DNA from 2 places in the Mangrovibacillus cuniculi genome. Region 1 is predicted to be linked to the other one. Evidence: riboswitches for the same ligand, from Rfam matches in the RefSeq annotation. Region 1 holds a riboswitch; the other holds the start of a gene.
What was found. Region 1 has a riboswitch for FMN ahead of ribD (bifunctional diaminohydroxyphosphoribosylaminopyrimidine deaminase/5-amino-6-(5-phosphoribosylamino)uracil reductase RibD). Riboswitches for the same ligand answer to the same signal wherever they lie in the genome.

Region 1 (16,579 bases):
AATCATCCAAGGCAATCTTATACCCTAATCTCTTTAGCTCTTCTATAGTAGATAAGATCTCTTTACTTGGTTCTACAGACTCTAATATTTCGATTACCAAATCTCGAGGAGAAAAATAAGTAGGTAACTTTAACTTCAACAGATTTTCTGTAAAGTTAACAAAGCAAGGTAAACCATTTGAGAGCTTGTCTATACCAATATTCAAAAAACTATTGATTATCACATCAGTAGTAGCTTGATCTCCATCAATGTGAGGAAATGTATTATCCTGATTATTTCTATACAATAGTTCATATGCATATACATCTTTATTCTTATTGAATATTGGTTGTCTAGCAACAAATACCTCCAAGCCAGTCACCTCCTAATTTATGAAATGCAACTTTAGTCTTAATTATTGGATAATATTAGAATATCTAAGTTTTTACGTTTCGTAAAGTATTTAGTAGCAGATTTTCCATCGGCGATATGTTACTACGCAAAAAAAAAGACTGTTTAAAAAGTAACGAGTTACTTTTCAAACAGTCTCTACCAAATTAGTGAATGATTGCTTGCGCAACAATCGCTAATAAGAATAGGAATGATACGATATACATTGTCCTACTAACTTCCTTACCTTTCCCCTCAATCCACTTAATAATTGGATAAGCTACAAAGCCCATCGCAATTCCGTCTGCGATACTAAACGTAAACGGGATAACGAATATCATTAAAGCTGTAGGGAAGGATTCGGAAAACGACGACCAATTCACATCTTTCGCATGCGCTAACATCAGCGTACCTATGATGATTAAGATAGGTGCAATAGAAGCACTTGGAATATAGCCGATTACTGGTAAAAAGAATAAAGTTCCAAAGAAAAGTACTCCAGTAACAATTGTCGTTATACCAGTTCTTCCGCCTGATGTGATAGCAGCTGCCGTTTCTACAGTAGCTACCGTTGGAGAAGTTCCGAAGATACCAGATAGCATAGCAGATATTCCGTTTGCTTTTAAAGCAGGACGAACAATCTCAGGTCGTCCTAACATACCTGCATGGCCAACAACTAATCCAATGTTTTCAAATGTCGTAATCATAAACATGGCAAACACAGCCAACCAAAAAGCAGTCGTGAAAATGGCATCAAAAGACATAGCCATAAAAACGTCGCCAAATGAAGCAATAGAAGTCGTTTGGTCTGCAGCGTTCATTTCCACACCAAAGATGAAAGAAAATACCACTCCAGCTATAATGGTCCATAAGAATAAACCTGGCGTTTGACGAATGAATACAAAAACAGTAACAACCAAGCTAGCTAATGTAGCTAAAACAGTAGGATCTGAAAAAGATCCAATTGCTACGATACTCTGCTCTCCTCGTACAATTATCCCACCACTTTCTAATCCGATAAAAGCAAGGAACAATCCAAGACCGATTGTAATACCTGCTTTCAAACTAGAGGGAATGGATTCACTGATGATTTTCGTAGCTTTTGTAAATGTAAGGATAGTAAAAAATAATCCTGCTACAAATACAGCTGCTAACGCTTCTTGCCATGACAGTCCCATTGAATGTACTAAAGTGTACGTAAACAGTGCATTAATTCCCATTCCAGGAACAATAATGATCGGACTGTTAGACATGATTCCCATCATAATACAACTCACACCTGAAGTGACAATTGTCGCCATTACTGCTGCATCGAGAGGCATTCCTGCGTCCGATAATATAAGTGCATTTACAATAACAATGTAAACAATGGTGAAATATCCAATGAGACCAGCAAGGATCTCTCGTTTCATTGTAGTGTCATGCGCTTCTAAAGAGAAAAATTTATTCATCCTCTTTCCTTCTTTTGTTGTAATAGCCCTCTCCCTACCCGCTTCTTACACATTTGTAGAAGCCACGGAATGTATTGTATCAAACAGACGGAAGAAAAGAAAGGTCGATTACTGGAAACGCTAACTTTTCTTACGCTATAAAAAGTGCTTAGGACAAAGCCCAAAATGACTGCACAGGGATTTCCGCTGCAGGGGGACGCTTTCCACGGGGCGCCCGTCGAGCCTCCTCGTCGCTGAAAAACGCTCCTGTGGGGTCTCGACGAACCGCTATATTCCCGTAGGAGTCGCCCCCTTCCGCTCCAATCCCAAATATTAATATTGATAAAGCACTAGATCTGCAGTAATGAAGACTAGAATAATCAATTACGATTAACGCAAAAAAAAAAAGGTACATTAAAAATGAATGTACCTTTTCTAGTTATGTCTCAGCCTCTATTACTAATTTATCCTAATTGTTTTAATACATTACCCATTTCAATTGCACTAACAGCTGCTTCCCAACCTTTGTTTCCTGCTTTTGTTCCTGCTCTCTCAATGGCTTGTTCAATAGTGTCCGTCGTTACAACACCAAAAATAACTGGTACACCACTGTTCATTCCAGCAGAGGCAACCCCTTTTGCGACCTCATTACATACATAATCATAGTGAGTTGTCGCACCGCGAATAACAGCTCCTAATGTTACAACAGCGTCATACTTTCCGGAATCAGCTAGTTTTTTCGCTACTAATGGAATTTCAAAGGCACCTGGTACCCATACAACTGTTACATTTTCTTCCTCTACTCCGTGACGTTTAAATGCATCTTCAGCACCGCCTAATAATTTTCCGGTGATAAATTCATTAAATCTTCCTACTACAATCGCCACATTTAAACCAGTACCTACTAAATGACCTTCTACAATTTTCTTCATTTCTATCTCTCCCTTAATGTTGTAGTAAATGACCTAGCTTAGATTTTTTTGTTTCCATATACTGTTGATTCGCTTCTTTTGAAGGCATTATGATAGGAACACGCTCTACTATTTCTAATCCATGTCCTTTTAGCCCTGTAATCTTACGAGGATTATTAGTCAGTAACTTCATTTTGCGCACTCCTAGCTCATATAACATCTGCGCACCCATTCCGTAATCCCTTAAATCATCTTTAAACCCTAATGATTCGTTTGCTTGAACCGTATCAAGACCCTGTTCTTGAAGTTTATAAGCTTTTAACTTATTAATAAGTCCAATTCCTCTACCTTCTTGGCGAAGATAAAGCAATACACCTTTTTCCGATTCTTCAATTTGTTTAATAGCAGCATGGAGTTGTGGCCCACAATCACAGCGTTGGCTAAAGAAGACATCACCTGTTAAACACTCTGAATGAACTCGAACAAGAGGAGTGTCACCTTCTTGTATATCACCTTTTACTAATGCAACATGTTCTTTTCCATCTAATTCGCTAGTAAATCCAACCATCTTAAAATTACCAAAGTCAGTAGGCAATTGAATCGTTTCTTCTTTTGTTACCCATGTTTCATGTTTACGACGATATTCTATTAAATCTTGAATGGTAATCAACTTATATCCTTTTTCAACAGCTAATTTTTGTAAGTCTGGTAGGCGAGCCATCGTTCCATCTTCATTCATAATTTCACAAATAATGCCTCCAGGTTTAAAACCTGATAAACGCGCTAAGTCGACAGCAGCTTCTGTATGACCAGCTCTTCGAATGACGCCACCTTCTCTTGCAACTAGAGGGAAGATATGTCCTGGTCGTTTAAGTTGAATTGGTTTTGTATCTTCTGCCACTAATGACTGAATCGTAAATGAACGCTCGAATGCGCTTATTCCTGTGGTAGAATTCTCGTGATCGACACTAATTGTAAAGGCTGTACCATGAGGGTCTGTATTATTGGTCGTCATTGGTACTAGGTCTAATTCTTTTGCTCTTTGTTCCGTGATAGGAGCGCAAATTAACCCTCTACCTTCTTTGGCCATCGTGTTAATCATTTCAGGAGTAGCTAGTTCAGCAATTCCTACAAAGTCTCCTTCATTTTCACGGTCTTCATCATCAACTACGATAATCATTTTTCCTTGTTTTAAATCAGCCAATGCATCTTCAATAGTCGAAAACATCTAAACACCTCTTTAGTATCCATTATTTTGGAGAAAATCCATTGTAATGCCTGATTTCTCTGGCGTGCTTCGTTGTTTTTTTTCTAGCATTTGTTGAATGTATTTCGCCATCATGTCACATTCAATATTTACTTCTTCTCCTACTTTTTTCTTTGCAGTTATGATTTCATCTTGCGTATGAGGGATCAAGGAGATCGTAAACGAATCATCTGTTAATCCAAAGATGGTTAGACTCGTTCCATCCACACAAACAGAACCTTTCATGATCATCCAATCAGTCAGATGACTTGGTACTTGTATGTCAACTTGAAGTGCATTATCTCGAGTTTGTCTTCTAATAATCTTCCCTACTCCATCGACGTGTCCTGAAACAAAATGACCGCCAAATCTTCCGTTTGCAGCCATAGCACGTTCTAGGTTTACATAATCTCCTACTCGTAAACTTTTAACTGTTGTTGCCTTAACAGTTTCCGGCATCACATCTACAGAAAAAGAATTGTTTGTGAAATTCGTTACTGTCAAACAAATACCATTTATAGCAATACTATCTCCTAAATGGACATCGTGTAGTATTTTAGTAGCTTGAATAGTCATGGATAAAGATTCTGCACCAGGTTTAATCTGCGTAATTTTTCCCGTTTCTTCGATTATTCCAGTAAATATACGTATCAGTCCTTTCTAGTTAAGATTAGTTTGACATCTGGACCAAGTATTTTTACTTCTTTCACTTTTAATTCTATTGCTTCTTTCATCATGGTTACGTTTAAATCTGCAATCATATTATGACTGTCTTGGCCACCTATTAACTTTGGTGCTAGATAATGATGAAATTCATCAAATAAGTTCTCTTTGACAAAGGAAGATTGAACAGTTGCTCCACCTTCGACTAATAATGATAGAATATTATTGGCTGCCATTTCTTTTACTAACCATGAAAGCTCTACACGTTCCGTTTTAGATCGCCATATGGAGACGTGTTGCTCTTTCGTGAGTTCTTTCTCTTTTTCTAAACTTGCATTCGCACCACATACAATAATGGTGTCTACTACTCCATCATGTAAAACAGTGGAGTTTTTAGGTATGTTTAATTGAGTATCTAAAATAAATCGAATGGGATGAACTCCGCCGCCGGGCAAGCGACATGTAAGGGAGGGATTGTCGTGGATAACGGTTTGTAGGCCTACTAAAATTGCTTGATGGTGGTGTCTTAGAAGATGTCCATCTTCTCTAGAATCAGTTGAAGTAATCCACTTACTATCAAATGTTCTTGTTGCTGTTTTCCCATCAAGAGTGGAAGCACTCTTTAAAGTAATCCATGGTCGTTTGTTTGCCATGCGGAAAAAGAAATCTCTATTTATTCTTTGAGCTTCTTCTTCACATACTCCAACTTCTACAGAAATATTATTTCTCTTTAATATCTCGATTCCTTTTCCAGCGACAAGTGGATTAGGATCCGTAGTTGCAATAAAGACACGTTTGACATTATGGGTAACTAACGTGTCTGCACAAGGCGGAGTTTTACCAAAATGTGCGCAAGGCTCGAGTGTAACATAGACATCTGCCCCTTTGGCTAAATCTCCGGCTTGCTTAAGTGCCATCACTTCGGCATGCGGCTCTCCGGCTTTAAAATGTGCACCCATTCCTACAATTCTTCCGTCCTTTACAATGACACAGCCTACCGCAGGATTTGGTGCTGTTTGACCGTGTGTAACAGATGCCATCGCAATGGCTGCTTGCATGAAGCGTTCATGACTTGTAGACATTACATTATCACCTCCTAAGAAAAAAGCCCCTTTTCTTTAAAAGAAAGGGGGCTTATGTATGACTAAATAAACGTATCGATAACAAATGAAAATACAGAAAATAATCCTTTTCACTCTGTTAAAAAGACGCTACACCGTTTCTCTCCCATCCAGACTATACTGTCGGCTTTGGAGTTGCACCAAATCCACCGGCACGAGTCTCACTCTGTGCACGGGTCACGGACTAAGAAGTTTCCTTCATCACCGCCGGTTGGGAATTTCACCCTGCCCCGAGAAACATCTATTCGATTGACTTAATAGTATCATATTGGTAAACAGAAGAAAACAAATTAACACTCCTTAACTTTCCCTATTAGAGCATGGTATAGTAATCTAACCATTCATCTATTGCAATGATACTAGCTACTAGTCCTACAAATGAAATTTCTTCGTTAAGAGAAAAAATTCTTTGGCGAGTGCCAAATACAGCTTCCAAGGAACGAAAAGTGGTCGTCCATTCAAATGTACCAACCATTTTATTCTCATGTAAAATGATGAGTCGGTCTTTCTCTTTCCTAATAGTATAGGCCTCGCCTTCTGAACTGATGGTAAATTGAGAAGGAATTACATGTCTGTCTAGCTCTAACCTATAATGTACATTTTCTTTCGTTACCGTTACCTTATCTTCAGTATAAATTATTTTTACTTTTTCTCTAATTTTATGATTATCTAATTGGATTTCTCTTTGAACCCCTGACTTTGTCTCCCACTCCCATGCTAATAAACCTTCAGAAGTGTGTAGTTGTCTTCGATTAGTTCCATTTATTTTCATTTGAACTACAGCGAACAGATTTTTTTCCTACGCTCCATAGAAGAAGTTCTCAATGGCATAGATACAGTTGAAACAACCGTGCGTAAAATCATGATGATTACCACAATAGCCATTGATAGCAAAATAGATGTAAACAAAATCGAATCTTGCAATTGCCGATAAATAGAAATTGTTATAATAACAGAAAAAGCAACAGCTGTGATTGCCGCAACTTTTGTTCGATGTTCTATGTATTGTTTCCAATAATAATATAAGGAAGACATGTACTCACCCACTTCAATAGTCTAGTAAATTATATGCGCCTATTCTTCTAATATTCATTCGTGCTATAATAAATTACTAGTTTTGCTATTTTGGAGGCTTTCATGACAGATAAATTAAGATTTAGTATTGGACTAACCATAATTGCATTTGCTATTGCTACTATTGTTGCATTAGTACAGGGTAATGCTGCTCTTACTGTAGTTTTTCAATCTTTATTTTTTGCTAGCTTTGCTTTATTTCAATTAACAGATACAAAGAAATTGACAAAAGTTCGCCTTGTATTTTGGGCTAGTGTGTTTACTTTCTTCTTCTCCATTACCTTATGGAATGTTATACGAAGTGTTTTTTAATAACCATATAAATAACATAAAAGGTCAAGGTAGAGAACTCTCTACCTTGACCTTTTATACGCTGATTATCTATTTAAAACTGGTTTCATATTAACAAAGTCTAGAAGTTCTTTATATTTTTCTTTGGCGTCGTTGTACCCTTGCTCATATAAAGATTCTAAGCGCTTTTCATTCCGGTCTATTCTTTTCACTTCCATTGTTCTAGTAGGTCGAATAACAAATAACTCTCCTGCTCTTTCCCTTTCTTCTATTTCATCCATCGTATCATTATACAACTTATACCGTTGTTGAATTGCTTTTACTAACGCTGGATACTTACGATAAGATGTCTTTAATAAACTAGAAAATTTACTAGGTTTTTTTCTATAATGTGACTCTCTAGTTAAAATTAACACCTGTTTTTCATAGCCGTCTATTCTTGCTTTATTGGTAGGAATAGGATCCACAATTCCACCGTCTAGTAATTCAAACCCATCAACTTTTACAATCGGAGCCATAAGCGGTAAAGAACTAGAAGCTCTTATGATTGGCAGTATAGATTCTTTCGTATAGTCGTTTTTCCCAAAATACACAGATTTTCCTGAATGAACATCAGTAGTGCCAATGACAAACTCTTCTGAACTAGCAAAAAATGTTTCAAAATCAAAAGGAACATGTATATTAGGTATCTCGTCAAATAGAAAATCCATTCCAAACATTTCTCTCTTCGTTATAAAGTTTCGAAAAGAAAGATAGCGAGGATCATGTATAAACCCAATGTTTACTTGTTTATTTCTTCCTGGTTGATTACTAATTAAAGAGGAACCATTACAGGCACCGGCAGATACACCTATTGTGTACGGGAAGCGTATATTTTTTTCCATAAAAAAGTCCAATACTCCACCAGTATAGATACCTCTCATTCCTCCACCTTCTAATACAAGTGCTGTATCTTGTACCATATTAAATCCCCCTTTTAAATCTCTTCACTTTTTCTATTTTATCATAATGACAATTTTTTCTTTTAAATAATGCTTGAAAATGAATGGATTCCTTAACTCTTTCATAGTTTGGTATGAGGACATGCTAGGAGGGATAATAATGGTTTCTTGGTTAGAGGCATTTATTTTAGGTATCATACAAGGTTTAACAGAGTTTTTACCAATATCATCTACGGGTCATTTGTATATAGGTAGACACTTATTTGGGTTAGATGACGCTGGGTTATTTCTTGACACAATGCTACACATTGGAACTTTACTTGCCATTATTGTGGTATATAAAGAAGTACTATTATCGTTACTAAAGAATCCATTCCAGAGACTAACACTTTTACTTATCGTTGCTACCTTACCAGCTGTAATCGTTGGATTACTGTTCGAAGACTACTTTGAAGCAATTTCTAAATCAGGCGTAACGTTAGGGTGGGAGTTCCTTATTACAGGATGTTTATTGTATTGGGGAGATAAGTGGAAAGAAGGAAAAAAAGAGATAGAAGACCTATCAATGAAAGACGCTGCGATTATTGGGAGTTTTCAAGCAGCTGCCATTTTCCCTGCACTTAGTCGATCTGGTTTAACAATTGTTGCAGGACTCTTTACAGGTTTAAAGAAAGAAACTGCAGCTTATTTTTCCTTTTTACTTGCTACTCCAGCAATTTTAGGCGGCATTATTTTACAAGGTAGGTATCTCTTTGTAGAAACCAATACGACAATTGGTTTATTTCCCCTCCTAATTGGGACGTTAGCTTCCTGTCTAGTAGGTTATTTGGCAATCGTAGGGATGATCCATTATTTAAAGACTCGTCCATTAAGATATTTTGCCTATTATGTCTGGATTTTAGGCGTTTTCATTCTCCTATTTCAATGGTTTGGCATATTCTAAGGAGGTTACGATATGGAATGGATTACAAGCTGGTTAGAATTTCTAGCACAATTAGGTGCCATGGGAATTATTATAGGACTAGCAGTTGAATGGATTCCTAGTGAGATTGTACTTGCCTATGGAGGATGGATGGTTTCACAAGGTACACTCCATTTTTTGGAAGCAGTAATTGCAGGAGTAATAGGTGGGACAATCGCACAGTGGTTTCTTTATTTTATTGGTAGAATAGGTGGAAGGCCATTTGCGTTAAAGTATGGGAAATACTTTTTCGTACAGAAACACTCCATCGATCGTTTAGATTCCTTGGTAGAAAAACATGGTAGTGTTATGTTATTTATAGCTAGATTTATACCTGTTGTTAGGCATGCTGTATCTATTCCAGCAGGTATTTCTAAAATGCCATTTGTACTCTTCACAGTATACACGGCTATAGCAATGATTCCCTGGTCCATCGCTTTTATTGTATTAGGGATACAATTAGGAAGTCACTGGTGGACAATCAAAGAAGTTGCACATCACTACTATCCTCATTTACTACTTTCAACTGGTGCAGCAATGGTTATTTATTTCTTCATATATAAGTGGAAACAATATTCACAGAAGTAAACACATTTGCTACAATATGTTCAATCAATTTATTGCAGAGGAAAGGAAACTCAATGAATACTCTAATAAAAAACGCTGTAATTTACACAATAGTTAATGAAAAACCCTTTTCTGGTGACGTGTTAGTGACAGACGGAAAAATCGCCAAAGTCTCTCCTTCTATTACTCCTATAGCAGGGGCTTCTATCATTGATGCAAATGGTGCACACCTATTACCTGGTTTTGTCGATGTACACACTCATCTAGGTTTGTATGATGAAGGAACTGGTTGGGCGGGCAATGATGCAAATGAAACGATTGAACCACTTACTCCCCATATAAGAGCCATTGATGGAGTCTATCCACTAGACCCTGGTTTTCAAGATGCCATTAAGTTCGGTATTACTTCTGTACATGTCATGCCTGGCAGTGCCAACGTTATTGGAGGTACCACATCCGTTATTAAAACATACGGTAAAAACGTTCAGGACATGATGATTCAAGAAACAGCCGGACTTAAAGTTGCCTTTGGTGAAAACCCTAAAAGAATTCACAGCTCCGGGAACAAGGACTCTATTACTAGAATGGGCATTATGGGGATGTTGAGAGAAGCATTTTATCATGCCAAATATGTCGATAACCCCGATGACCTTAGAGTAGCACCTATCGTAAAGGCATTAAAAAAAGAAATACCAGTTCGAGCTCATGCACATCGAGCCGATGATATTTTAAGTGCTATTCGTTTAGCAGAAGAGTTTGATTTAGATCTTCGTGTGGAACATTGTACAGAAGGACATTTAATCAAAGAAGAACTAAAAGGATTAGGATTAAAAGTAAGCGTTGGACCTACTCTTACTCGCAAATCAAAAATTGAGTTGAAAAATAAGACTTGGAATACGTATCAAGCTTTAACAGAGTCAGGTGTCGAAGTGAGTATCACAACAGATCACCCGTATACACCTGTTCAATATTTAAATGTTTGTGCAGCTTTAGCCGTTAGAGAAGGTTTAACACAACAAAAAGCCTTGGAAGGTATCACCATCTTACCTGCAAGAAATCTTCGAATGGATGATAGAATTGGTTCCATAGAAGTTGGGAAAGACGCGGACCTAGTGTTATGGAATCAACACCCTTTCTCTTTTATGGCAAAACCAATTTGGACGATGATTGACGGTAAAATAGTTCATTCGACATAAATTTCACTAGTTTGTCGTAAAGTTCTACAGAAATTCACATTTTCTTTACAAATTACCTCTTTTCAAAAAAAACTTTTTTTAGTATGATACGAAAGTAAAGCGAAATTGAAACAATAGTGATGGATAAAATCACTTGAAACATACATTTCATATATCAATTGTTCACATATCTATAGTGCTTACAATTGAGGGAAGGCAAATGGTGCGCCACCAGTGAGACTGGTTTTAGTGGGTTCGATTCCCACCCCGAAATTTTTTGAGAAAGCTGAAAAATTTCGAGGGTGAGAGTCGATTACTGTCCGTAGTTCGACGTGTACCCTCGTGCGGAGGGATAACAATGATACTAACAAAACGCGACATACACGCCCACGATCAAAACCACGTCTTATTTGAACTAATGACGCATCCTGATGTCTTCCCTTTTGTGCGTCAAAAAGCATATTCCTATGATGAATTTGTCTTTCTTACCAAACAAACGGTGGAAGCGGAAGAGAATGGTGAACTAGTTTCCAGAACGATTCTTGATGAATGGGGTAACCCAATAGGAACAATAAATCTATTTGATATTGAAGATGGTGCGGGCTTTTTAGGAACTTGGCTTGGCAAACCTTACCACGGAAAAGGGTACAACAAAGTAGCAAAAGATGCATTCTTTAACGAAGTTTTCTTTGAATTAGGTATGGATACAATTTTCATGCGAATCCGTGTGGTAAATGAGCGTTCTCGCCGAGCAGCAGAAAAACTACCATATGTAGTAAAAGCAAATGAATCAAGACCTTCTATCTTTGCGCAATTAAACAAAGATGAGTATATCTATGATCTATACGAAATTCCGAAAGACCTTTATATGCTATACTACCTGCGCGAGCAATCAAACCATGCCGAGGAAGCGGCTTTGGAGGCATAATAAAAAGGGTACAGTGATTTATCAAAATCACTGTACCCTTTTCTCTATTAAATCAATTCTTCTATCTTCTTCTTCATTTGTTCAATCGTCATCCCACTAGTAGAATGCCCCATTTTCTCTTTCATCTCATTAGATTGACTTACAAGTGCTTGCAATTCATTAAACAATGTCGCTTCTGTTACATTCTCTTCTTCTAACACAATTGCATAACCAAGCTTAGCAAAAGAATTGGCGTTTAAGATCTGATCTCCCCTACTCGCTTGTTTTGATAAAGGTATTAGCAACATCGGTTTCTTTAAAGCAAGAAATTCAAAAATAGAGTTTGAACCGGCTCTTGAAATGACAAAATCGGTAGCTGCTAGGAAATGTGGTAATTCTTCTGTAACAAATTCATATTGTTTATATCCATCCTTGACGAGTTCAGGATGCATGTTACCTTTTCCACAAAGATGTATAATTTGAAAATGTTCTAATAATCGATCGATTTGGCTTCTTAGCGCTTCATTCAATTTCTTTGCACCAAGGCTTCCACCCATCATCATTAAGATTGGTTTGCCATTATGTAACCCTGCAAGTGCTCTGCCGTGGGATGCATCACCCTTAAATAGTTCCTCCCTAATTACAGCGCCTACAAAAGTACTCTTTTCTTTAGGCGTATACGACAACGTTTCAGGAAAAGTCGTGAAAATTTGATTCGCAAAAGGCATTGCTAGTTTATTCGCTAAACCTGGTGTAACATCGGACTCATGAATAGCCATCGGTGTTTTAGATACTTTTGCTGCAAGTGCTACAGGTACAGAAACAAATCCACCCTTTGAAAATATTACATCAGGTTTTCGTTTTCTTAACACACGTAAAGCATCTCCAACACCCTTTAATACCCGAAAAGGATCTGTAACATTTTGCCAAGATGCATATCGACGCAATTTCCCTGAAGAAATTGGATAATAAGGTACATTAGGGAACTGTTCCGTAATCATTTCTCTTTCAATTCCATTTTTCGAACCTATATAGGCAACTTCCCAGCCAGCCTTTATAAATGCAGGCATTAACGCTACATTTACTGAAACATGCCCAGCTGATCCTCCACCTGTAAATACTATTGATTGTTTTTTCATCAAAACTTTCACTCCAATCGGTACATACCTTAAAACTAACTAAAAACAATTCCATTTATTATACCGTATTACCAAGCCGTAGAAACAGACCTATCTTTTGTATTGGTGAATGATTGCTTCCGCTACGTTTAACCCACTGATTGTTACCATTGGGCTACCACCACCTGGGTGCGTCGTGCCTCCAACATAATAAACATTCTTTATATCTTTGGAACGATTAATAGGTCTTAAGAATGCATCCTTCTTAGCGTGTGCTGAGATACCATATAAAGCACCTTTGTTTGCAAAGAATTTCTTACCAATATCAATAGGAGTAATTACTTTCTCTATTTCCATTTCCGCTCGTATCGGAATCCCTTGAGCTTCTAATCGATCGTAAATCTTCTCTTTATAATTTGTTAATTCCTTTTGCTCTAGTTTCTCCACTGCCGGTGCATTAACTAAAATAAATAGATTGCTACCCTTTGTTCGATTTGGATCGGTTGCAGCTGAATGGCTAATATATATAGTAGGGTCTGTTGGTAGTTTTTTATGTGTAAAGATGTCCTCAAATTCCTGCCTATAGTTCTTTGGATAGAATACATGATGATGATGAATAGTTGGTTGATACGTTTTTAATCCTACCATAATGACAAATGCAGATACAGAAGGTTCATAACTAGTAAGCTCTTTATCAGATGTTCTAGGACGATTTGATTCTTTTATTAAATTTTTTGTTGCTGTGACATAATCTCCGTTAATAATGACAATTTCTCCACTAATTCTTTCATCTGTACTAGTTTTAACCCCATAAGCTTTTCCTTTATAAATATCAATTTCTTTCACTTTGGTGTTCAAGCGTAACTTCCCACCTAAACTAGTAAAAACCTCTGAAAACCGTTGAGCTATTAGCGTATTCCCACCTTCTACATAAAATACACCTTCATTCATTTCTAAATGGCCAATTAATCCAAATGTAGCTGGAGCTTTATAGGGGGAGGATCCTATGTATGTAGCATACCTATTAAATACATTACGCACGTTTTCATGCATAAAGTATTTTTTGTGAAAGGAATCTAAATCTTCTAGTGGTCTAACTTGAAGAAGTGCCTTAGATAACGAAGGATCTAAATAATCTCTCCAAGAAGTGAATGTTCGATAAAAAAAAGACTTTTCTCCCAGTGTATAAAGTCTCTCTACTTCGGTTAGGTAGTCCACATAGTTACTTGCAGCGTGTGGGTCCAATAAAGAAAGTTGGTTTATCATTTTTTCTCTATCAGTTGTTTGAATAAATTCACTTCCATCTGAAAAAACATTTTTCGTATGGTCCGTCAATTTTACAAAAGGTAGTGCCATTTCTTCTTTATTTGAATAAGAGAGCACTTTCTCAAAGACTTTCGGCATCGTAATTGTATTTGGACCAAAGTCAAACGAATATCCATTCAGGTTTACAGGCATCATTTTTCCACCTGCATGTTCGTTTGCTTCTATTATGGTTACTTCAAAACCACTTGCTTGTAGTTTTATACCTGCAGCTAATCCACCTAGTCCAGCTCCAATAATAAGTACTTTCCTCATGAATACGTCCTTCCCTTCCATGTATACCCTCTTTGTCTTTTATCCTTATAGATGGCACTAAACATTAAGAGTGAAAAACTAATAGATGCAATTGGGAATAAAATCGTATTCCACATAGACTCTCTAGTTGCCATTGCAATACTAAGCCTTGTAAGAAAGACCAACAGTATAGGCATCAGGTAAGGCGAATATCCAGTTTGGATGTACGGGATTATCAAAAAGAATGGAAGTAGATAGATTGTCAGGTAATAAAGTACGACTAGGATTGCCGGAAGAACTTTCTTTCCAACACCAATAAAGATATTTTTTTGAAAACCTTCCCATACTTCTTTATTTGTGTCATACATAAAGCATTCTACAAACGATGTAACATTCACAAGTGTTACCTTAAATCCGTTTACTTTAAAAAGTCGAGCTAACATAACATCATCTACCATTGCATCTTTGATTGCTTCATGCCCCCTACCTCAGAATATGCCTGTTTGTCAACGAACAAAAACGCACCATGAGCCGCTGTGAAGGCAGGTTTTGTTGTTTGGTTAGCCATAAAAATAGGTAAATGAGATAATACCAAAATATGTTGAAAAGGAACTAAAAGTTTTGATAAGAATGGTTTAGTTGGAAACTTTGGGAAACCTGTTACCATAGCTGATTGGAATGCTTCCATGACGCCTAGGGCATGCTGCAAGGTTGATGGTTCTACTCTCGCATCTGCATCTAAAAACAACAGTTTATCCCCCGAAGAAAAGGCAGCTAATTGGTCACAAGCGTGTACCTTACCCTTCCATCCTTCCGGTAGTTTATTGCCAAACTTTAATGTAAATCTTTGATCTCCACGGGTATGTTCCACCCATTTCTGTGAGGTGAGATCGGTTGAGCCATCATCTAAGCCGATTACTTCTAAATTTGGATAAGTAAGTTTTTTCATATTCTCTATTAGTTCAACAACATTTCTTTCTTCATTCCTCATAGGAATAAGAATCGAGATCATCGGATCATTTCGGGTTCTATATTTTTTCAACTTAGGAGTCAGTAAGATATTCATCAAGGTTAACAATAATATGATTATGTAAAACAAGATTATAAACTCAATCAAAATGTTTCTCCTTTCTTCTTTTTCCAAAACGTAAACCATTCACTCAATGTTTTCTTACCTTTTAGGAGATCCTTATATAAATGTTCATTTTCATTAATTAAATCTTCTTTTAAAGAAGAGAGTTCTTTGGTAACCATTTCTTCCAAAAAGGACGTTTTACCAGCTCTGTTTCCTCCCTGAATTTCGGTTGACAGAATCGATTTTCCAACTTGAATCCAACATTCAGCCAATTGATCATGTCTGAATGTATAGTAGATAGATAATGGAGTAACCATAAACGGTTCTCCTGTTTTCTCTACTAGATAACCAGCTCCCTGCTTAAATGCAAGCGGCCTTTTTTCCACATGTTGCTCTTCTCCCTGAGGGAATAACCAAACTGGAGAACCTTGGTTTAATAATTTCAAAGTATATTGAAGCGATTTTATACTACCTTTAGGGGAGGTATAATCCACAGAGTACGCACCAATTTTACGAAAGAAAGGGAATTCCTTTATCCCCTTTTCACTCATCATGGCATAGGAATCTTGTTTAAAATAGTTCCTTGATAGATAAAAAATAAGTAAGCCGTCCCACCACGATGAATGGTTTACAATATACAGTTGTCCTTTCTCCATCTTTCTTTCCTTCACATAAGGGTCCTTTATTTTAATTTTGTAGAAATTCTTCTTGATTTGCCACTGAACATAGTAATCAAAGACCTTCTCAAAGTACTTATCTCTTTTTGCCTCAATCATCCCTTTTCTCCTCTCTTCATCACGATTAGAAGGAAGAGATAAGATGCCCACACTACTGCGACAGCAAACCATAGCTGAGATACCAAAGCGATAATACTAAACATAATTAGAATTAAACGATAAACAAGGATAGCTCTCTTTCTCCATTTCTCTTCTAAAAACGGACTTCCAAATTTATGTAGATAAAGGTAAACGACTATCTGAGCAATGGAAGATAAGACAAACCAACCGATAAAATTGGAGGTTGGTATATCATAATAAAATCCACCTTCATCCCAGATCCAATACTGTTTAACTTTATACGCTACAGGATCTATTATGGCATCCATCACGACAGCTAATAAGCCTGTTATACAAACATAGATAAAACCTGAGGAAAAAGAAGGTTTTTGCTTAA
Region 2 (16,579 bases), 150 kb from region 1:
TTCTAGCATAACCCTTATTCCGACAACCGTTATTGCAATTAGAATGAAATACGGAGCCGATAACCCTACAGATATTGTAGGACCTACTATATTAGCAACTTTAATTTCTGGAATAGCAGCCATTTTTATTGATCGGTATTTTTATTTTAGGAGAGTAAGAAAGGGGATGGAATAATGCAAGCTATGACAACCATTTCTATGTATTTAATTCCCTTTCTTATTGCTTTTATCTTATTATATGGGACCTATAAAAGAGTCCCGACGTATGAAAGTTTTGTAGAAGGTGGAAAAGAGGGTATTTCGATTGCTGTTTCAATTATTCCTTTTCTAATTGGAATGTTGGTTGCTATTACTGTGTTCCGGGCGTCTGGAGCGTTAGGTTTTTTCACAGGGTTACTTGCTATTCCTCTATCTTATTTGGGTGTACCATCGGACATTATTCCATTAGCATTAATTAGACCGATTTCTGGTACAGCTGCTTTAGGAATGATGAGTGATCTAACAGCAACGTTTGGACCGGATTCCTACATTGGTCGATTAGCAGCTACACTTCAAGGTAGTACGGACACAACTTTCTATGTTTTAACAGTATACTTTGGAGCTGTAGGGATAAAGAAAATGGGAGATGCCCTAAAGGTGGGACTGCTAGCAGACTTAGTAGGTATCATTGCTTCCATAGTAGTGGTTACCTGGTTATTTGCGTAAGAGGAAAATAGTTTTGAAAGGTGCATTCTATTATATAGATGCATCTTTTTTTTAGTAAGTTATGTATTCCTCTTAGTAGTGCTTTGCATTTGGAGCGTAATGTGACATAATTCATAGGGACACAATATGTAGAAAAAGGTGAATGTTCTTGGAAAGATTACAAAAAGTTATTGCACATGCTGGCATCGCTTCTCGTCGTAAAGCTGAAGAGTTGATTCAAAATGGTGCAGTTAAAGTAAATGGTAAAGTAATTCGTGAATTAGGAGTAAAAGTAACGGATACAGACCGTATAGAAGTAAATGGTGTGCAAATTGAAACAGAAGAAAAAGTATATTTCTTAATGTATAAACCTGCTGGCGTCTTATCGGCTGCTACAGACGATAAAGGGCGAAAAACAGTAGTAGATCTTCTACCTGAAATCAAAGAAAGAATCTACCCTGTTGGTCGACTAGATTATCAGACGACTGGTCTGTTATTACTTACGAACGATGGAGAGTTTGCAAACAAACTAATGCATCCAAAGTTTGAGATCCCTAAGACGTACATTGCTCGTGTAAAAGGAATCCCAACACGAGAAAGTTTACGTATGTTAGAAAAAGGAATTAAACTAGAAGATGGTAAAACAGCACCAGCCAAGCTAAAGTTCTTATCTGGTGAAAAAGATAAGGATAAAGCAATTATCCAAATAACGATTCATGAAGGTCGTAATCGCCAAGTAAGACGTATGTTTGAAGCAATTGGACACCCGGTGCAAAAACTGAAGCGTGAACAATTTGGATTCCTAACGCTTGGTTTCTTAAAAGCAGGTGAAACTAGAGAGTTATCCCCTCATGAAGTGAAACAATTACACGCCATGGCTGAGGGCGGAGCGAAACGTAACTTGAATTAAATTATAAAATTTTGGAAGAATATGAAAGAGATACATCCTGAAAAATGGATGTATCTTTTTGAGTTGTATTTAATTTCCTAATAATGCAAAATTAGTGCTTTTACAAAATACATCTTTGGGGTTGGAGCGGAAGGGGGCGACTCCTACGGGAGAGGTGGGTTACTGAGACCCCACAGGAGCTTTAACGTGAAGATGCCGTGTCTAGCTACAGGTGCGCAACCGCTCGGGAAAGTCCAAAAGCCCTCCGGTGGCTTAAAAGCTGCCTCCTCGGTCTTCTGAACTTTCCTGCCGCGGCTGAACGCGCGCCTTTCGCTTTTCGAAGTGGAAAGCGTCCCCCTGCAGCGGAAACCCTTGTGCAGTCATGCTTGGTTTTGTATCAGCTACTTTTCTGTTTACTCCTTGGGGTAGGGACATTCACATAATCGTCAAACTTGTTGCAAACGAATTCATAAAAAAATGCTATACTAGTGAATATTGACACATATTGGCGAGTGATGGTGTGATTTCCTTCTCTCGTTTTTTTATGAGTATAATTCTTACATATCAATTAGCTTTTTTACTATTTTTATTGTTATAAAGAACACCAGAAAGGAGAAATACTATGAGCCACAAAAAAAAGCAACGCCTTTGGATACGCACAGGAATCTTATTAGTCCTTGCTTTAGCCATTGCGTATACTTTATATGCTAATTACAGCAGCGAGCAAAAGAAGATGATCTCCACTGGAGATATGGCTCCTAATTTTACTTTAACTTCCGTAGATGGAAGTCAAATTAGTTTAGAAGATTATAAGGGTAAAGGGGTTTTCTTAAATTTTTGGGGAACTTGGTGTAAACCTTGTAAGGAAGAGATGCCTTATATGCAAGAATTGTCGGAAGTTTATCGTGATAAGGGTGTAGAGATTTTAGCAGTGAATGTAGGCGAACCTTTATTTCAAGTGGAAAACTTTATCTCGCAATATGGCTTAACATTTGATGTAGTGCTTGATGGAAACCGTGATGTGGTGAAACAATATGGGGTGATTCCACTCCCTACAACATTCTTGATTTCTCCAGAAGGGGAGGTAGTAGATGTGATTGAATCTACTATGACCAAGGAAGAAATTGATCGGCATTTACAAAGTATCATGCCATAAGGGAAAGGGGGAGAGGGAATGAAAAATATTACATGTGAATGCGGTCACATAAATACATATGGAACAGTCCTTTGTCAGGCGTGTGGACAAGCACTGACAGAAGAAGCAAAAAAAGAAGCGATCCATGATATGCGTTATGAAGGAAGTGCTAGACGTTCCCAAACGTATAACAAAACGATTATAGATCAAATTTGGAACTTTTTCTCTTCTGTAAAAGTTGGAGTAACGATTATCATTGTCACACTAATTGCTTCAGCTATAGGAACTATTTTTCCACAAGAAATGTATATACCTCCTAATATTAATCCTGCCGTTCACTATGCAGATCAATATGGATCTTTAGGTACGCTTTATTACACATTAGGATTTCATAATCTCTATAGTTCATGGTGGTACTTACTACTTATTGGTATGCTAGGAACCTCTATTATTATTGCTAGTTTAGATAGAGGTATCCCTTTATACAAATCTCTTAAAAATCAGCGAGTAACTCGACATGATCAATTCATGAAAAAGCAACGTTTAGTTAACTCTGTTTCTTCTAGTACGATCAAAGAGGAAGATTATGAGCTGGTAAAAGAAAAGTTGAAGAAAAAGCGATACAAAATACGAGAAGAGAATGGTAACATACTGGCTGAAAAAAATAGATTCTCTAGGTGGGGAGCTTATGTAAACCACGTTGGATTAATCATATTTTTAATCGGAGGAGTTTTACGATTTGTTCCAGGGTTTTATGTAGATGAATTACTCTGGATCGAAGAAGGAGAAACCTACGAAATACCAGGAACGGATAAAGAGTATTCGCTTAAAAATGAACAATTTATCTTTGAACAATACCAACAAGGTGAAGCCCCAGAAGTGTTTGATGCAGCATTAGAGAGGAACGGGATCATAGCTAAGAACTTCCAATCAAATGTCGTGCTGTATAAAAACGGAGAAAATGGTGAACAGACAGAAGTTAAAAAAGACCAAATCCGTGTAAATGAGCCTCTGAAATTTGATGGATTTGCCGTGTACCAAGTTGATTTTCGTTTAAATCAATTTCAGAAAATGTCATTTTCTTTAGATAGCAAAGCAGATCCTTCTAAGTCTTATGGAAGTTTTACTGTCGATCTATTTAATCCAGCTAGAACCTATGAATTAAATGATGGAGCAAAGGTTGAATTGAAGGGGTATTATCCTGATTATGCCGGTATCAATGCAAATGGAGAACCAGAATCGAAATCTCCAGTACCGAATAATCCAGCGTTTCTTTTTTCTATGATAACTCCAGAAACACCAAATGGGGAAACAGCTTTCCTTGGCATACAACAAAATGTAGAGCCTTTAGGAGAAAATCAGTTTAAATTATCTTTCGCTGGACTAGATACAAGAAATATATCTGGTTTAACCATCAGAAAAGATTTAACTTTATGGGTATTAGCACTCGGAGGTCTAATATTCATGATTGGGGTAATGCAAGGTTCATACTGGAATCATCGAAGACTCTGGATAAAGCGTTCAGGTGAAATAACATATATTTCTGGTTTAACAAATAAAAACTGGCTTGGCTTGAAACGTGAGCTAGATGGTGTGATGGAAGGAACAGGTTTCCCTCTGCTACATGACCAACGAGAACAATTTAACGAGCGTAAGGAGGGGACAGCGTAATGGGATTGTATACAATTAGTTCAACATTGTTGTATGGAGCTTTTGTTCTTTATTTAATTTCCATTGCCTTAATTGCTGGAAGTGTAAAAGGAACGAAAGACAGTAAAGTAAATCGTTTTGGAAAATGGGGAATAGGATTAACTACCATTGGATTTATTTTGCAATTAGGATATTTCGTTGTTAGATGGATAGCTGCTGGGCATGCTCCTGTAAGTAATCTATTTGAATTTACAACCTTTTTTGGCATGATGTTAGTCGGAGCTTTCTTATTGTTATTCTCTATTTATCGAACAACTATTCTTGGTTTGGCTGCCTTACCAATTGCTGTGTTAGTAATTGCCTATGCAAGTATGTTCCCAAGAGAAGTTTCGCCACTAATTCCAGCGCTACAAAGTAATTGGTTAGCAATCCATGTAATTACAGCGGCACTAGGAGAAGCTATTTTAGCTATTTCTTGTGCAGCAGGATTATTGTATCTACTAAAAAATGTTAACCAATCAAAGAAGTCAGGTAAAACAACTGCATTAGAGCTTGTACTATATGGCTTAGTTGCTACTGTTGCATTTATTCTTATCACTACTGTCTCTTCTTTAAGTGGCTTCTCTTCAGAGATGACGTGGGTAGACAAAGCGGGTGAAACGCAGGACATGGATTTTACTCTTCCTCCTGTTTTTGGTCCAAATGAATATTCCATTGTGAACGGCTCTACTTTTAAACCACTAATAGAGGTACCTGCTATTATAAATGCAAAGAAACTGAACACGTTTGTTCTTTCTTTAATAGGTGGAGTGATCCTATATTGGATTATTAGACTAATTTCCAGAAAACGTATCGGTGCACTAATACAACCTTTGGTGAAAAATGCAAACAACGAAGTACTGGATGAAATAAATTATCGTTCCGTAATAATAGGTTTTCCTGTATTTACGTTAGGAGCATTGATTTTCGCAATGATTTGGGCACAGATTGCATGGACAAGATTCTGGGGATGGGATCCAAAAGAGGTATGGGCTCTAGTGACTTGGTTATTTTATGCAGCCTATCTTCATTTACGCTTAGGAGCTGGCTGGAGCGGAGAACGCTCTGCTTGGTTAGCTGTTATTGGTTTCGTTATTATCATGTTCAACTTAATTGTTGTGAACCTTGTAATTGCAGGCCTACATTCATATGCTTAATGCAACAAGAGAGCTCAGCAAAATAAAGGGGATGCCTTTATTGCGCTGAGCTTTTCACTTATGAATCGACATTTTACTTGTTATTTGTACATAATAGAGGTAATAGATAATGGACTGGAGGCATTAGCCATGGAAGATAAAATGAAAATATTAGTAGTAGATGATGAAGAAAGAATCCGTCGACTTTTAAAAATGTATTTAGAACGGGAAGGATATGAAGTGACAGAAGCGGAAGACGGTATAACAGCCTTGCAGCTGGGTGTTGATTTCCATTTTGATTGTATATTATTGGACGTTATGATGCCAGGAATGGATGGTATGGAGGTGTGTGAAGGGATAAGAGAAAAGAAAAATACACCCATTATCATGCTAACAGCTAAAGGGGAAGAAGCAAATAGAGTGCAAGGCTTTGAGCTTGGCACAGATGATTATATTGTTAAACCGTTTTCTCCTCGTGAAGTCATCTTACGGGTAAAGGCATTGTTACGTAGAACTAACTCCGCTACATTAGTTAATCCAGAACCTCGTGCAAAAGATGTATTGGTGTTTCCACATCTGACGATTGATAATGATGCACACCGTGTAACAGCTGACGGAGTAGAGGTGAGCTTAACACCTAAAGAGTACGAACTGTTGCATTTTTTAGCTAAGACGCCGGATAAGGTGTTTGATCGTGAAAACCTACTAAAAGAAGTCTGGCAATATGAGTTTTTTGGAGACCTTCGAACGGTAGACACACATGTAAAAAGGTTGAGAGAAAAATTAAACAAAGTGTCAGAACCTGCTGCTAAAATGATTGTTACTGTTTGGGGAGTAGGGTATAAGTTTGAGGTAGTGCAATAATGAAAATTTGGAAAAGTGTTGTTGGGAAGCTTTGGATTACCATCCTGCTTCTCGTTTCTTTTGTTTTATTTGTTTTGACTATTCTGCTATTAGAATTTTTTCAAAACTATCATGTTGATGAAGTCGAGAAGGAGTTACTCCGATCTGCTGAAAAGGTATCAACCATACTAGCAGAACATTCTGAGTTAATGTATGGTTTAGAAATTGTTGATGAAATAATTGATTCTCCCTCTCAAGTAATTATTACAGATGCAGAAGGAAATAGATTACACGCAACAAAGTCAGAAGAACTGGTAGTTTCTAATAAAGATATTGCGTCTTCTCCTATGCTTTTAAAGGTCTTTACTGGAGAAACTGTTACACAAGAAATTAGAGTTGGCACACTTAGTGGTTCAAGAGATCGCTATGAAAACGTAATCGTTTCTGGAACACCTTATAAACACACGGATGGAAAAACGTATGGTGTGTTTGTATTTCAATCTCTTCAGGTGTTAAAACAAACGACCCAACAAACAACACAAGTTATCTTACTTGCAGCAGGGATAGCCATTATTTTAACCACCATATTTGCTTTCTTTTTGTCTACACGAATAACGGCACCTCTAAGAAAAATGAGAGAAGCTGCTTTTGAAGTTTCTAAAGGAAATTTTTCATCAAAGGTTCCGATATTAACGAATGACGAAATTGGAGAACTCGCAACAGCCTTTAATCAAATGGGGCGACAAATTACGTATCATATCCATGCGCTCAACCAGGAAAAAGAACAACTCTTTAGTATTTTAAGTTCAATGGCAGATGGCGTAATTACCATAAATAGAGATGGAACTGTATTAATAACGAATCCTCCCGCCGACAGATTCTTAGAGCAAGCTCATTATGAGAAAGAGGGAGAAGCATTCCAAGCTGTTCCAAAGGATGTCGTCCTGCTATTTTCAAAAGTCATGGAAACAGAAAAAGAACAATTTACGGAGATGACGGTTCAAGGTCGTACGTATATGATTGTTATCACGCCACTGTATAATGAACAATCAGTAAGGGGTGCGGTAGCCGTTTTACGTGATATGACAGAAGAAAGAAAGCATGATGTTCTTAGAAAGGATTTCATCGCAAATGTCTCTCATGAATTACGTACCCCCATATCGATGTTACAAGGATATAGTGAAGCAATAATGGATGACATTGCTGGAACAGATGAAGAAAAGAAAGAGTTCGCAAAAATCATTTACGATGAGTCTCTTCGAATGGGAAGGCTTGTGAATGATTTACTAGATTTAGCTAGAATGGAAGCGGGTTATCAATCTATTTCGAAAGATGATGTACCAATAAGTTCATTTATTAAAAGAATAAGTTTAAAGTTTCAAGGTGTTGCAAGAGAATCTTCTGTTCAACTTTCTACGGAAAATGAATTGCTGGGAAGTATATGGGCGGATCCAGATCGCTTAGAGCAAGTGTTTACGAACCTAATTGACAATGCACTGCGACATACTCCAGAGGGTGGCAACGTAAAGATAAAGAGTAGTAGAAAAGGGTCTAATGCTATATTCGAGGTACAAGATTCTGGCCAAGGAATCCATGAAGATGATTTACCCTTTGTATTTGAACGATTTTATAAAGCGGATAAAGCTAGAACAAGAGGTAAAAGTGGAACAGGCCTAGGGCTTGCAATTGTTAAAAATATCATTAATGCGCATGGTGGGTCCATAGAGGTGAGAAGTAAGCTTGGACAAGGTACGACATTTATTATCGAATTACCAATAAAAATGCAGAATGAAAGAAGATAATCTTGTTTCATGAGGAACGATAACGAAAAGGGAGAGTTATGTAAATAATTCTTCCTTTTTATTTCATTAATCGATACAATTTTAGTGATTACAGTTAAATAGATATATATTGTGTAACTTTTTAGCTAATCACACGACTAATTTAGTGAATGGGGAGGAGCAATGATGAACTCCGTTTTTCAAGAACTTTATGAACGTCATCATCAAGACGTTTTTAACTTTCTAATGTATATGGTAAAACAACGAGAAGTCGCAGAAGATTTATCACAAGAAGTCTACATCAGAGTGATGAAATCCTATGCAGGTTTTGAGAACCGCAGTTCAGAAAAAACGTGGCTTTTTTCTATAGCAAGAAATGTGGCGATTGATCATTTTAGAAAGCAAAAAGGTTGGAAAGATAAAGTGATAGAAGCTTTTACTTTTGCTACAAACACGGTGAAAAGTGACGAACCGCTCCCCGAAGAAGTAGCGCTTCAAAGTGAAGAAATACAGTTGATGTATCGTTGCTTAGACCATTGTTCGCCTGACCAAAGAGCGGTCATCATCTTACGATATCTCCAAGACTTTTCTATAACAGAAGCTGCCCAAACGTTAGATTGGACGGAAAGTAAAGTGAAAACCACTCAGCACCGAGCGTTGAAAAAGTTAAAAGAACTGATGATTGAAAAAAGTGGAAAGGAGGAAACGATCCATGAGCAAGCGTAATTGGGATGACGAGCAGTTAGAATCATTATTTAAGCAAATGCCATCTTTTAAGGATAAACGATCTTTTCAAGAGGTGATGAGAGACAGCCAATCTCCTGATATAGAGCGAGATCACACAAAGAAAATTTTAGCGCCTTTTGTTGCTTTAGCAGCGGTTATGGTTCTCTCCATTTTATCTGCATCTTTTCTTATGCAACGGGATTCAAGTGAACAGTTAGCACTTCAAGAACGGAGTGGTAGTGAAGAGAAGGAACAAGTAGAAAGTGGTTTGGATAATTCTGATCAAGTAAGCATGTTTAATGCTAGTGAAGAAACAAAAGAAACAGCAGATGAGGATAGTGCAAATAAATTTGAAGACACAACTGAAGGTGAAGCGACTCAGAAAGAATATACCATCGAAACAGCCAATTATACCTCTCTTAATGGTGTGTATGAAACAGTGGAGAATGCTGTTTATATACCTATTATTGTTGAGACGAAAGACGCAACTTTCTTACCACTAACGGTGGAGTGGCAGACGGAGGCGCCAATGAATGAAGTAGTACAAGAAATTGTACTTGAAGATGGTATTAAAGACGAAACATTAAACTTAGCAGATTTCTTACCTCTAAAAGCGACACTTTCCTTTAATGATGAGGTTAAGAGGCTGACAGTAGTTTTAGATGAAAATCATCCATATAATACGACTGGTTTGGAATCAGCCTTTATTGATCTAATTAACACATCGTATGAGTTCTTAGGGCCTGTTACGGTAGATATTCAAACCAATGATGGGAAAAGAGCATCATTTAGTCATTTAGGAGAAATTAAACCTTTTGAATTAAATAGTGAAAACCAACCAACATTGTATTATTCCTATCCTGTGGCTGTCGCGGAACTACCTTATGCATTTAATGGTATACCCACTGATAAAGATAACCTGCAAGAAGCGATAGAAGAGTTAAAAATTTCACCAAGTAGTTTCGATCAAGCAACAGTTCCTGAAAATGTAGAGGTATTAGTAGAAGAAAATGGTGAACAAGCAAGCGTTACATTAACAAACGAGTGGGATTCGGTTATACCGCCAATAGTAACAATTGAATCCATTTTACACACTGCCAATACTTTTGGTTTCACTAGTGTTAAATTTAATAACTTTCCTACAGAGAATATCTCTTTGGACTTGAGTAAACCAATTGAAGCAAAAGGTCATGTAAATGTGTACCGTTATGATCAATGGAAAGAGGAATAAAATAGAGAGTTTAGGCATACCGTTGGAAGGGTAGTTTTTTAGGGGAGGATTAAATACATGCTCGATTATTTAAGACGGTTTGGTATTGTTGTATTACTAACTGCAAGTTTGTCTATTCTACTTTTAAGTGGTAAAGTAGTCATCATGTAGAACTTTTAGACGGAAGAAACATATAGTAAAAGGGAAAATCATGAGCAAAATTCATTGATTTTCCCTTTTTTCTATGTATAATAAGGGTGTAAGATAAAAATGAATAGCGATTCACCTTCGGGGCTGGGTGAAATTCCCGACCGGCGGTAAGGAGTATACGTACTCTTAAGCCCGCGAGCTTTTCGAAGCAGGATTTGGTGTGATTCCAAAGCCGACAGTATAGTCTGGATGGGAGAAGGTGAAGGTAGCCGCAAAGCAAAACGCTTTACATGTGGTTTATTTAAGTATGCAGATTTTTTAGAAGTAATTATTACATTATTTCTTTCAGAGTTGCCGCTTAAATAATTCAGTTGTAATTCGTCTTTTTGCTTGGCTTCTTAGAGATGATTAGCCCCTAACAAAAGTTTGGGCTTATTTGTTTTTAAGAAGTAGTAGGTTATCTTTCTTCTTTGGTGAATCCCAAAAGGAGAGAGAAGTATGGGGAAATCTGTTAGAAATCTTGTGTTAATTAGTTTTATGGGCAGTTTGTCGTTTCTGTTGATGAAGATAAGTGTCCCAATCTTACCAGCTGCTCCGTTTTTAAAATTAGACATTAGTGATTCTGTCTCGTTTTTAGCGGCAATTATGATGGGGCCGGTAGCAGGAGTGTTGGTTGAATTATTAAAGAACACAATTCACTACATTTTAGACAATTCGATGACTGGAGTACCAATTGATCAAGCATCTAATTTTACCGCAGGAATTCTTTTCTTATTACCGGCTTATTACATTTACACAAAGTTGAATAGTAAGAAAGGTATGTTAGTCGGTTTTTCTGCAGGTATTGTTGCAATGACAGTTGGGATGAGTGTATTGAATTATTTCTTATTCGTTCCAGCGTATACGTGGTTTTTAAATGCACCTGCTTGGGAGTCAGCTGCTTTACTACAGTTTATTTTATCAGCTGTAGTACCATTTAATTTAATTAAAGGTGCAGTTGTAGCAGGAGTTTCCTATATCTTAGTAACAAGACTTCATACAGTAATTGAACGTAATCGTGCTAGTGTGCCAAGTTCAGTGGAGAAAAGCGTAAAAGCATAAATAAAAAACAAGGACATTTTTATTGTCCTTGTTTTTTATTTATTACTATTCAAATTTAAGAGCGTCACCATCAAATGGTTCTTCAGAAATCTTGATGGAGTCAGTAGGGCATCCCTCGAATGCATCTACCATATCCTCGTGTAACTCATCAGGGATTTTGCATGTTCCTTCATTATCATCTAGAATTACAAATGCAATACCCTCGTCATCGTAATCATAAATATCTGGGGCAGCTGCTCCGCACGCTCCACAAGCGATACATGTATCTTTGTCAACAATTGTATATTTTGCCATGGAAAATAACCTCCTTTGCTCTAACCATCAACAAAAAGTTGTATGGAAAATTGGTCTCATCTTTTATTTTAAGGCCGATGTCTCATCTTTTCAACTGTAAAGAGTACATATCATTAATGTAAGTGCTTACATTTTAAAAAATCACTTAAAAGAGAAAAATATTAATTGTAATGATACAATGACAATGTAGTAAAACGTTTAGGCAGGTGAAAAAGGTGTTATTGGACAAACTTATTTTAACCATTGCGACAACATTGCATGAGCAGCGTTCTTATTCCTCTATTTTCCATATATTAAAAGGGAAAAAATCTTCCCAAACCATTCAAGATATTCATTTATTTTCACTAACAGCTTATTTCTCCATTTTACCAAAACTCTCAAAAGAACAATTCATGGAACGCTTAAATTCTCTAAGAGACGATCAGTATATATCATTGGATACAGAGTTAATTAAAGTAACAAGCAGCGGGTTGAATAAAATGCATAACGCACCAATTTTGTTCCCATTTTTAAACGGATGGTCGTTTCATAAAGTTACGAAAGAGCGTTGGGAGAAAATGAATTTATTAATTCAAGTGGTATCTAATGCATTAAGTCAAAATAAAAACTATATTCCCATCGTTCAAGATGAAAAAGTTCAAAAAGAGTTGAAATTTTTTCTAGCCTCCCATCTAACAAGTCAAACGTTAAAAGAATTTGCACATACGTTATTGGAAGAATGTAGTGTTGTGTTTGAAGAAATGGAAACAGCACCTACTTTACTGATAAAAAAACTTTCTGGTGTAAAAACTTCAGGGCAAACCATGTACCAATTGGCAGATGAATGGAATGTTTCGGAAATAGAGATGCAACTAATGTGGTTACATGCTTGGCATGAATGGATGGCTATATACGAAAGGCTTCAACCACCATTATTAAGTATGCTACTACAAACAACAAATAACGTTTCTTTATACACTAGTTCCACGCAACATACGAAGAGATTACTGGATATGGGAAATTCCCTAGAAGATGTTGCTTCAATTAGAGGTTTAAAGAAAAGTACAATAGAAGATCACGTCATAGAACTGGCTTTGATGGATCCTCATTTTGATAGTTCCATCTTATTAACGCAAGAAGAAGAAAGATTAATAAATGAGGCAATAGAAACTTTACAGGTTCAACGTTTAAAACCTATAAAAGAGTCCGTAGGTGACGCGATTTCGTATTTCCAGATTAGGCTTTGTATAGCAAGGAGAGGAAAAAATGAACTTACATAAAATTCTGCAAGAACGGTTTGGGTATTCTTCCTTTCGTCCAGGACAAAAAGAAGTCATTACTTCTCTTTTAAAAGGGAAAAACACGCTTGCTATGTTACCAACAGGAACAGGAAAATCCCTGTGTTATCAACTTCCTGCTTATACTATAGAAGGTCACATAATCATTATCTCTCCATTACTTTCTCTCATGCAAGATCAAGTAAACAGGATGAAGATGGTTGGAGAGAAATCTGTTGTAGCGGTAAACTCTTTTTTAAGCCAGGAAGAACGCAGTGATGTGTTGAAGAATATTAGTCGGTACAAATTTATTTTTGTTTCACCTGAAATGATGCAAAACCCATATTTTCAAAGGTCGATTTCCAGTTTATCTATTGGACTTTTGGTAGTGGATGAAGCACATTGTATTTCTCAGTGGGGACTTGATTTTAGACCAGATTATCTGAGGATCGGGGAGTTTAGAAAACTAATTGGAGAGCCCTTAACTTTAGCATTAACAGCTACAGCTACAAAAAAAGTAAGAAAAGATATTTTTACTTATTTACACTTGGATTCGTGGGAAGAGCACATCTATTCCGTAGACCGTAGAAATATTGCAATGAACGTTGAGAAAGTATCTTCTGTTGAAGAAAAAAAAGAGAGATTGTTATTCCTGTGCAAAGAACTAAAAGGTTCAGGAATTATTTATTTTTCAAGCAAAAGATTAGCAGAAGAATGTCATCAACTTTTTGTAAATGCAGGGATAGGAAACACTGCCTATTATCATGCGGGGCTAAGTACAGAAGATCGTATGCTTATTCAGCAGCAGTTTATTGACAGTCAACTACGTGTCATTTGTGCAACCAGTGCATTTGGAATGGGGATTAATAAAGAAGACATTCGTTTTGTTATCCATTTTCACATGCCGAGTCAAATGGAATCCTATATCCAAGAAATAGGTCGTGCTGGAAGGGATGGAGAAAAAAGTATTGCCATTCAACTTTATCAAGAAGGAGATGAAACATTAACTTACTCCATGGTCGAATATGAATTACCTTCTGAAGATACAATCGATCGTTTCCTAGAAGGTAATGTATTAGAAGAAGAACTGCAAGAAACTTCGGGTGTAAGATATCTGCAGTATTTAGAGAGTAAGTTTGCTCATTTACCATTGGTAGAAAAAAGAAAGTATATGGTAGAACAGAAAAACAATAGAATTAGTCAGAAGTTAGTAAAAGTTAAAGAAATGCATGATTGGGTACTGACCAGTAATTGTAGAAGAAAAGAACTAGTTTCCTTGTTTGATGAGCAAATCGAAAACAAACCGGTTACATGTTGCGATAATTGTGGGATGGACGTAAGTAATTTTTTTGGAGAAGAGTTGTTACAAATTAATGAGGTGCAAAAAGACTGGAAATGGATGTTACACGATATTATTTTGGGGTAAAAGAATCATGAGAGCATAACAATCACCTGTTACAATAGATAGAGAGAAAGAAAGACCGGTTAGAAAGGAGTATGGTTGTGAAAGAGCACGAAGATAAATACATAAAGCTGATGTTGGAACATCGAAAAGAAATTCACCTACAAGATGCTCCTCCTGAAGACCAGGAAACAATACCACTTCCATCTCGTAAAGAACGACATCAAAAAGTCAATACCTATAAATCTACTTCATTATCCACTGTATGGTTGCCGAGGATTCTTTTATTTATTTTTCTTCTCATACCAGTATGTTTTCTATACTTTAAAATGCCGTGAATACAACCCTCTTCCACATCATATTAATGGTTAAGGAAGGGGGTTTTAAATTGGACAAGGATATAAAAGATTTGTACCCTTATGCAGATTCAACCACAATTTATATGTTGAATCAAGTATATTTTAGGAAGAAAAAGTTTGATACTTGGAAGAAGTATTATTTATATTGTTATATTACTCTTGGTCTTTTATTTTTTTCTTTTTTCTCTTATTCCTTTGAGAAGATAGTAAAAGTTTACTCGCATTCTAGCGATCAGTTATTTTTTGCATTTATGTCAAATCCACTGCTCCCATTGTTTTCTATTCTATTTGGTACAGGATGCTTTTTCGGGATATTAATCTATAGAAAAAAACAAAAATATGAAAAAGAGTATCAAGATTTAAGGAAAGAGATTGTGGACAGGAGTAAGGATTTGTGGAAAGATAGCCTATGGACCAATAGGCACCATGTGTTTGAAGTAATGAAAGAAAAAGGAATTAATTTGTATCATGCTACAAAATGAAGTTATAATTTTCTGAAAATTATAGTGACATCCTCTGTATTTTTGCTATACTTAATCAAACATGTCTTTTTTCGATATATCTGACATTTATTTGGTGATGAAAAAATATATGTAGGTAGAATTTATAATTTGAGGTGATTGGTATGTTTGTAAAAAATTTGTTAATTCCGAAGCATAAAGTATTTTCTTTACAGCTAGGACAAAGTCTAGAAGAAGCGATGAACATGTTAGAATCAAAAGAAGTAGATGCGCTACCTGTTCTCGATAAGCAGAAATATGTTGGCGTAGTTACTCGCTATAATATTTATAAAGGTTTATTTGATTCTGGTGAGGAAAAAGAAACATTCTTAAAGAAAACTGATTTGACGGAAGTGTTGAGCCACCAAGATAAATACTTAGAGGGAAATGAAGTGTTCGAACAAACGTTAGTGGAACTAAAAGATTTTCCTTTACTTGCAGTAGTAGATGAAAAATTAAACTTTTTAGGTGTAGTCACTCGATTTGATGTAATGGAACAATTTCAAAGCGCGTTTGGAGTGCATCGAAAAGGAATTCGAATTGCCTTTACATCTGTAGAAACAGAAGGCCGTATTGCAAGGTTAGCAGAGATTATCCAACAGTATCACGAATCTGTCATATCACTAGTTACATTTGATGAAACGGATAAATTGGTTAGGAGAATAGTTTTAAAAATTGAGAAAAAAGATAATATTGATAAATTTATTACTAAATTAGAAAAGTCAGGATTCCGTGTTTTAGACATCGTAGAAGACTGATTTCCTAGGTATCTTCCAATTAGGAAGGTGCCTTTTTTCGTTCTGTTTGATAAGATAGTAAAAAACAATTTTAGGGAGTGCGTAATGCTAATATTGTCTGTATCAGCTTTAACTATTGGAATTCTATTAGTTGTTTTTATGATATATAATGCATTTTCCAATAATTTATCAACGATAGAAGTTGAATTAAATAGGTTTCCACATAATAGCAGCGAATTAAAGGTGTTTTATATATCTGATGTACATAATAGAGTCATTAGTGAAAAATTGTTAAATCAAGTACATGACGTAGAACTTGTTATTATAGGAGGGGACTTTAGAGACAATAGAACTCCAAATTGGAAAATAGAAGAAAACTTGAAAAGATTGTCTAGATTTGGACCTATTTATTTTATTTGGGGGAATAATGATTACGAGGGAGATGTAGAAACGTTTAAAAAACTGTTGGAAAAATGGAAAGTCATCGTGGTTGGAAACGAAGTAGTTTTGATTTCTTATAACGGGTCTTTCATCCAACTTGCAGCAATAGAAGATATGAGTATGAAAAAAGATAATGTACATAAAACTATTTCTTCTATAAATAAGAATGAATGTTGTATTTTTGTCAGTCATGACCCAAGAATTAGACGAAAAGCAGGAGTTAGCTTACAAGGATATGTAGATTTG

Region 2: it holds a riboswitch for FMN, as region 1 does, so the genes downstream of both, G8O30_RS07045 (ECF transporter S component) here and ribD (bifunctional diaminohydroxyphosphoribosylaminopyrimidine deaminase/5-amino-6-(5-phosphoribosylamino)uracil reductase RibD) in region 1, are expected to answer to the same signal.

The regions. Positions count from the first base shown of each region.
Region 1 is NZ_CP049742.1:1,225,185-1,241,763, forward strand. Features, by position in the region: gene G8O30_RS06200 (EAL and HDOD domain-containing protein) at 1-352, opposite strand, end outside; gene G8O30_RS06205 (NCS2 family permease) at 537-1,820, opposite strand; gene ribH (6,7-dimethyl-8-ribityllumazine synthase) at 2,264-2,731, opposite strand; gene G8O30_RS06215 (bifunctional 3,4-dihydroxy-2-butanone-4-phosphate synthase/GTP cyclohydrolase II) at 2,745-3,938, opposite strand; gene ribE (riboflavin synthase) at 3,951-4,601, opposite strand; gene ribD (bifunctional diaminohydroxyphosphoribosylaminopyrimidine deaminase/5-amino-6-(5-phosphoribosylamino)uracil reductase RibD) at 4,607-5,701, opposite strand; FMN riboswitch at 5,835-5,982, opposite strand; gene G8O30_RS06230 (hypothetical protein) at 6,054-6,512, opposite strand; gene G8O30_RS06235 (hypothetical protein) at 6,518-6,775, opposite strand; gene G8O30_RS06240 (hypothetical protein) at 6,878-7,126, shown strand; gene G8O30_RS06245 (patatin-like phospholipase family protein) at 7,192-8,067, opposite strand; gene G8O30_RS06250 (undecaprenyl-diphosphate phosphatase) at 8,207-8,989, shown strand; gene G8O30_RS06255 (DedA family protein) at 9,002-9,595, shown strand; gene G8O30_RS06260 (amidohydrolase) at 9,649-10,770, shown strand; gene G8O30_RS06265 (GNAT family N-acetyltransferase) at 11,111-11,677, shown strand; gene G8O30_RS06270 (undecaprenyldiphospho-muramoylpentapeptide beta-N-acetylglucosaminyltransferase) at 11,725-12,795, opposite strand; gene G8O30_RS06275 (phytoene desaturase family protein) at 12,886-14,373, opposite strand; gene G8O30_RS06280 (hypothetical protein) at 14,349-14,774, opposite strand; gene G8O30_RS06285 (glycosyltransferase family 2 protein) at 14,783-15,448, opposite strand; gene G8O30_RS06290 (lysophospholipid acyltransferase family protein) at 15,445-16,182, opposite strand; gene G8O30_RS06295 (carotenoid biosynthesis protein) at 16,179-16,579, opposite strand, start outside.
Region 2 is NZ_CP049742.1:1,373,210-1,389,788, reverse strand. Features, by position in the region: gene G8O30_RS07095 (nucleoside recognition domain-containing protein) at 1-175, shown strand, start outside; gene G8O30_RS07090 (spore maturation protein) at 175-705, shown strand; gene G8O30_RS07085 (pseudouridine synthase) at 854-1,594, shown strand; gene resA (thiol-disulfide oxidoreductase ResA) at 2,196-2,729, shown strand; gene resB (cytochrome c biogenesis protein ResB) at 2,748-4,379, shown strand; gene ccsB (c-type cytochrome biogenesis protein CcsB) at 4,385-5,554, shown strand; gene G8O30_RS07065 (response regulator transcription factor) at 5,684-6,397, shown strand; gene G8O30_RS07060 (ATP-binding protein) at 6,397-8,178, shown strand; gene G8O30_RS07055 (RNA polymerase sigma factor SigX) at 8,344-8,883, shown strand; gene G8O30_RS07050 (hypothetical protein) at 8,870-10,114, shown strand; FMN riboswitch at 10,374-10,508, shown strand; gene G8O30_RS07045 (ECF transporter S component) at 10,742-11,344, shown strand; gene G8O30_RS07040 (ferredoxin) at 11,390-11,638, opposite strand; gene G8O30_RS07035 (YpbB family protein) at 11,860-12,897, shown strand; gene G8O30_RS07030 (RecQ family ATP-dependent DNA helicase) at 12,884-14,320, shown strand; gene G8O30_RS07025 (hypothetical protein) at 14,398-14,634, shown strand; gene G8O30_RS07020 (DUF2663 family protein) at 14,685-15,137, shown strand; gene G8O30_RS07015 (CBS domain-containing protein) at 15,281-15,913, shown strand; gene G8O30_RS07010 (metallophosphoesterase) at 15,998-16,579, shown strand, end outside.